Linked DNA regions of Mastigocladopsis repens PCC 10914. The protein of the gene in region 1 interacts with the protein of each later gene in a pairwise test. Links are inferred from orthologs where the notes say so. Each region holds a gene or a part of one and is shown on either strand. Other genes may lie near its edges. The genes, in order: MAS10914_RS0124865 and bioB.

Region 1 (3,180 bases):
ATGGAGGTGAAGATATAGCCATAAGTTGTGAGTCAGGAAGTTCAGGGAATTGGGGGATAGGTTGCTAATTAACGTCTTTGTGATTGAATTTTGTCAAAAATAGCCCCATCTTCAAAGAATTTCGCTTGAATTTGATCCCAGCCGCCGTAATCTTGAACTGTACCTAGATTTTTGACCTTAGGATACTTATTTGTAAGTTCTTTCGTTTGTGGTGTCTCCTCTATAGGTCGGAATCCGACTTTAGCAAACTCCTGCTGTGCTTCTGGAGTATAAAGGTATTTGACAAAAGCTTCTACAACTTCTCTGGTACCGTGTTTATCGACATTCTTGTCTACAATTGCGATTGGATTGTCGATGGAGATGTTCACATCAGGAATGACGTAATCAACTTTCTCGCCCTTCTGTTGTGCCAGAATGATCTCGTTTTCATAGTTAATCAGAGCATCCCCTTGATTCCGCTTGGCAAATATATCAGTTGCTTCACGCGCATCTTTTGTCAAGACGGGAACATTTTTGTAAACTTTCGTAATAAATTCTAGGGCTTTGTCCTCTCCTCCACCAGTTTTAATCACTGAATTCCAGAGGGCTAGGAAATTCCAGCGAGCGATACCAGAGGTTTTAGGATCAGCGGTAATTAGTCCTACACCATCTTTTGCCAAATCTGACCAGGTTTTGATGCCTTTTGGATTGCCTGGGCGAGTGACTAATGCAGCAACAGATTTAGAGACAATGCCGTTATTGGGGTATTCTTTCTCCCATCCTGGCTCAATCAATCCAGCCTTCTGAATCCTGTCTACGTCTAAGCCAAGTGCTAAGTGGACAAGATCGGCTTCTAAACCATCAATCACAGCACGAGTTTGAGAACCAGATCCCCCGTAGCTTTGCTCAAAGGTAACATTCTGGTTACGTTCTTTCTTCCACTGTTCCACAAATTTTGGAATAATAGCGTCGTGAGCTGCTTTAGTCACAGCAAATGAAACGAGTGTGACTTTCACATCCTGCTTATTGGCGGCTACAGGGCTTGCAGCAGAACCACCACTCTCACTGTTAGTGCCAGTGTTACTCGCACCACCAGAGCAAGCAGCAATAACGACACTCAAGCTGATTCCTATCAAAAAAAGTGATAAAAAACCTTTTAAAGAATTAAACCTAAATTTATCAGCTATTTTTAAGAGTGTTTGCCCCTGCTGCTTGAAAACACGTTGCCAAAAACTCATTTTACTTTCCCCTAGAATTTTACGGTATGTCGGTAAAATATCCGTATTTATAGTTTATTGTAAGAGATATTACAGGGGAGCAGTTAAAAATGCAAGAGAAAATATTCACTTTCTCCTGAGGAAAAGTGAATATTTTTGGATAATATTGCAGTTACAACCGCTTGAAAAGAACTTAGAACTCGAAATATTTCCAACTTACTAGCTGGGGATTCAAGAAAGAGGTTGCTATTTATGCAAACTTATGGGGTAAACCATCTTGAAATACTAGCAGTTCTCCAGGTTGGATTTGCGTCCAAAGTTCGTTGTCAGTGAGCGGAGTGGTGGCGATGACGGTAACGCGATCGCTTGGAGTGGTCAATTCACTAAAATCAACAGTTAGGTCTTGGTCAATTAAATGAGCAGCAGCAAAGGGTGCTTGACGTATGATGTAGCTGAGTTTTGTTGAGCAGTGGGCGAAAAAGTGTTCTCCATCCGAAAGTAAGTAGTTAAAAACACCTTTGTCTGCCAATATCTGGGTAATATCCCTAAGTACTGGGACAAGTTTCTCCAAGGGAGGTTTATCCTGAGGAAAGCATCCTCGCATCCTATCTAGGATAAGACAAAAAGCTTTTTCACTATCGGTATTCCCCACAGGTTGATAAAACTTCAGATCCTGGGGATGAAGATCTGGTAAATCTCCGTTGTGGGCAAACACCCAGTATCTTCCCCACAGTTCCCGCCGAAAGGGATGGCAGTTTTCCAAAACCACTTCACCTTGAGTTGCTTTACGGATATGGGCAATCACATGAGTAGAGTGGATGGGATAGCGTCGCACCAAATCAGCTACAGGAGAAAAGACAGAAGGTTTAGCATCTAAAAAAATCCGACATCCTTTTCCTTCAAAGAAAGCAATACCCCAACCATCGCGATGGTCGTCAGTTTTTCCGCCTCGCGCCGAAAAGCCCTCAAAAGAAAAGCAAATATCAGTTGGTACATTGCAATTCATTCCCAGCAGTTGGCACATGGATGTTGAAACTCTCAACTCTAGAGTAACGGCTGTGGGATCAAGATAAACCAAATTCACTTATTGATCTGGCATGAATGTTTCACTCTACAAAACTTCGTTATCAAGTTCAGTAGGAGTATAGTTTGGTTATTAAGAAGACCACAGAGTAGGAACTTAGAACTCAGTTGGGTATCCCCATAAATAAATGCGCGCTTATTTAAACAAGGACCCCGTATTTCTCGTACGTAGTATGGAGTCATACATTTTGACAGACTTCCATGTTTAAAAATAGGCGGCTCAGTTCCTTTTTACCGTTTATTATTCTGACTACTGAGTTCTGTGTTCTGAGTTCAATCTTGCGGTCATTAGTCAAGACTCAAGAGTTATTAGTCATGAGTTTTCTCCCCCACACCCCTTACTTCCTCCACTCCCTCTACTCCCCTACTCCCCAAACACCCACACCTCTGGCTGCAACCATATACCGGAAAATGTATTCCATTAACTCAATGTAATTGCGGGCGGTTTTGGGAGAAGGTGCCCAAACTGTAACGCCGTGGTCGCGGATCAGTAAAGCTGGTATTTGTGGGGGAGTGGTTGTAAAGCGCTCTTTAATTTCATCTGCAATGCGAGAAACCTGTAAATGGTTGGCAAATATGGGCATAGAACAACAAGGGTTCTCTTCCCAAACACCCAAACCTTTGAGCATCTCCAACGGTGGTAAGGGCAAGGTATCTCCTTTGACAAAGCGAGAAACCAAGCTTGCTTCTACTGAGTGAACATGGTAACAGCTCATAGCGTCGGCAAACAGGTCATAAAGAACCTGGTGAATAGCTGTTTCAGCTGAAGGCTTCAAATCAGGTGAGGGTTGCTCTACCTTACCGTTTGGCTGGATAGGCACAAAATCTCCAGGTTCTAATTCTCCTTTAGACCGACCACTGGCTGTAATCCAGAAGCTCCCATCGGGTAAACGAACCGACA
Region 2 (3,117 bases), 2.0 Mb from region 1 along the record:
GATTTACGTTAATAATAGAAGCCATCACCAAATCCCTTTCCTAGCGCCCGACGGCTGTATTCTACAGCATTAGCACTCCCCATGCCCAAATGCACAACGCTTTGTGGTTTAACTTTTCTAAGCTGCGTTCAGGGTCTAGAGGCGCAAGGTCTCTGCGTTGTATGGGTTTCAGGGATATTTTTTATCCCTGAAACCCCTAACCCCTAACTCAAATTAATTCGTCATCTCCTGAATAACTTGACCAGGACCGTTAATTTCAACTGACCTGTTACCAGCTTGGTCAACAGAGATGCGGAATAAGCGTTCACCCTCAGATGTGGTATAATTTGTCTGTTGACCGCCGCGTTCAACTTGAACGGGGGCAGCGTTCAATTGCAGCTTGTTTGTTCTCTTATCAAAGAGATTCATCCGCGTTTGGCTGCCTTGGCGAAACACCCTAACACTATAGTTTTCCGTTTGGAAGTTAGCGACCGTCGTTTGTGTTGGTGTTAATGTGGCGGAGGGTTTACTAGTTGTTTGAGCGATAACAATCCCAGTTTCAAACCCTAACCCACTGACAAGCATCAAAGCACTAGCAATAAGAGCGTATTTCATATCCTAAAGTTGCTATTCAATTGTTACTTTCACAAGAAATATGGACTATTCTAACTATAAGTCTTCCCTTGTTATAGGGTAACTCAAGAAAGTTCAAGGAATATTTTTATTGAGCGCTTCATCTCTAAATGATTCAATAATATTGATAAACCATTATGGAGAAACTGCAATGTTTGGTGTAATAGCTTACTTAGTCTTCTTGGGTCTGTTCTTTGGTATCGCTGTTGGGTTGCTTTTCGGTTTGCGTGCTATTAAGCTGATTTAATTGATTTTTTGGAGTCTCACGCCAAGGCACAAAGCGGGCAAAGGATGAGCTGAAGGATAGAACGAATGATTTGTTTTGACAGATAAATCCGTTAGATCCGTTTTATCATCCGTTGCCAGTCTTGGCGTGAGATGTTCATCGAACCACGGTTTCCTTAGAGGCTTTATGTTGACCTACAAAAGGAGAACGCACCTCTAGACCGAGTAAATTCAGCATTTGACTGTCAGCATCGTATGCAGGACAGGGAGTCGTCACCGTTAACATATGCCCATTGTCACTGGAAAAGATGGAATTGGCTCCCGCTAAGAAGCATAAAGCTTGCTCTAATTGCGAAAGTCTAGCTCTACCTGCGCTTAGACGAACATCAGACGCAGGCATTAAAATACGTGCTGTGGCAATCATTCGCACCACATCCCAAATGGGGACATCGGGCTGATTTTCCAAAGGTGTGCCCTGAACTTGCGAGAGAATATTGATTGGCACTGATTCTGGATGTGGATGTAGGGTTGCCAGAGTGTGCAACATAGACACGCGGTCATCCACACTTTCGCCCAAGCCGAGTATACCACCAGAACAGACGGTCACATTAGTCTGCCGGACATTGTTAATCGTGTTGAGGCGATCGCCATAAGTCCTGGTTGTAATGATAGTGCTGTAGTAGTCCTCTGAGGTATCCAAGTTATGGTTGTAGGCGTAAAGCCCTGCTTCTTCCAAGCGCTTGGCTTGTGATTGAGTTAGCATACCTAAAGTGCAGCAGACCTCTAATCCTAATGCTGTCACCTCTTTGACCATTTCCAACACTTGCTCAAATTGGGAGTTGTCGCGCACCTCTCGCCACGCAGCGCCCATGCAGACACGACTCACACCGCTTTCTTTAGCTTGTTGGGCAATGCTGACGACTGTTTCTTTTTCTAAGAGTGCTTGTGCTTTAACCTCTGTTTTGTAGCGGGAGGATTGGGCACAGTAGCTACAATCTTCTGGACAACCCCCTGTTTTAATAGATATCAGTTTACAAACCTGTATTTTTCGAGGGTCGTGGTATTGGCGATGCACGCTAGCAGATTGATAGATAAGCTCTAGCAGAGGTGTATCATATATTTCACGTATTTCTGATTCTTGCCAATCGTACCGTATTACTACTGTCATCTCTATCCTTTGTAAGGTTTTTGCATAATTTTAGCTCTTCCTCACGTATTAACTAATCCATGTTGATAATACATCAACCCTCACTGCTGCTAAATTATGAAAAGTGGGTAATAGCTTTGGGAGAAAATATTAGTAGTATATGGAATTGGAACTGCCACATATTACAACAGAACGTCTGTTCTTAAGACTAGCAAGCAAGGAGGATATACCTGCAATCCTCACATTTTATGCTGAAAACAAAACATATCTCACTCCATTCTCTCCTCCTTGGTCTGATAACTTCTTCACTCAAGAGTATTGGCAGAATCAGGTAGAGAATAACTATTTAGAATTTATTAACGATATATCATTAAGATTATTTATTTTTTCTAAAAATAGTCAAAAAATAATTATTGGACTTATCAACTTTTCTAATTTTGTCAGAAGTGCCGCTCAGTACTGTAATGTAGGATACGGTCTTGCAGAGGTTGAACAAGGAAAAGGTTATATGACAGAAGCACTGCAAGCGGCTATTCAGTATGTATTTCAAGAATTAAACATGCACCGAATTATGGCAAATTATATGCCTCACAACCAACGCAGCGGCAATGTCCTGAAAAGGTTAGGATTTGTTGTCGAAGGGTATGCCAGGGACTACCTGTTAATTAATGGAAAATGGCAAGATCACATCCTTACAAGTATGACCAACCCTAACTGGCGGGTAAACCTATAAGCTTTTACACATCTCATTCAAGGATTTAAATCCTAACAAGATTACACTCTACAATAATTTTGGATAAATCTGATGGCTTTGGCTGAAACTTCAAACAACACGAATTCTACCAATCCTTTTCTCAACCTCAGCTACGAAGGTGCCCTTGAATCCCTAGGCGACGAGTACTACGATGAAGTTGTCGCAGCAGAATTTCCTCAACATATTTTGCGCTGGCGTAACGATGCACTTCTACCCAAATTAGGACTAAACTCGGAATTCGTAAAAGACGAACACTTCATCTCAGCCTTTGGCAAATTTGAGGGACGAAAACCACTTTTGGCACTACGTTATCACGGCTATCAATTTGGAGAATATAACCCTTTTTTAGGTGATGGCAGAGGCTTTCTTTACGGACAAG

Evidence for each region.
Region 2: the proteins of MAS10914_RS0124865 (region 1) and bioB interact in binary tests that used the Escherichia coli proteins (3 or more experiments, as listed by UniProt). The link is inferred for Mastigocladopsis repens PCC 10914 from one-to-one orthologs.

Annotation. Positions count from the first base shown.
Region 1 is NZ_JH992901.1:5,136,078-5,139,257, forward strand. The notes cover bases 334-3,180. They hold MAS10914_RS0124865 (class II glutamine amidotransferase), read right to left. Parts: upstream 2,221-3,180; coding sequence 1,447-2,220; downstream 334-1,446. Other genes in these bases: MAS10914_RS0124860 (sulfate ABC transporter substrate-binding protein), read right to left, coding at 334-1,217; mtnB (methylthioribulose 1-phosphate dehydratase), read right to left, coding at 2,636-3,180. Also shown: sulfate ABC transporter permease subunit CysT, read right to left, coding at 1-22; more of MAS10914_RS0124860, read right to left, coding at 69-333.
Region 2 is NZ_JH992901.1:3,168,486-3,171,602, forward strand. The notes cover bases 1-2,784. They hold bioB (biotin synthase BioB), read right to left. Parts: upstream 2,006-2,784; coding sequence 995-2,005; downstream 1-994. Other genes in these bases: aroB (3-dehydroquinate synthase), read right to left, coding at 1-25; MAS10914_RS0116250 (hypothetical protein), read right to left, coding at 214-594; petL (cytochrome b6-f complex subunit PetL), read left to right, coding at 764-859; rimJ (ribosomal protein S5-alanine N-acetyltransferase), read left to right, coding at 2,145-2,717. Also shown: MAS10914_RS0116270 (protein adenylyltransferase SelO), read left to right, coding at 2,790-3,117. UniProt on the Escherichia coli protein: Catalyzes the conversion of dethiobiotin (DTB) to biotin by the insertion of a sulfur atom into dethiobiotin via a radical-based mechanism.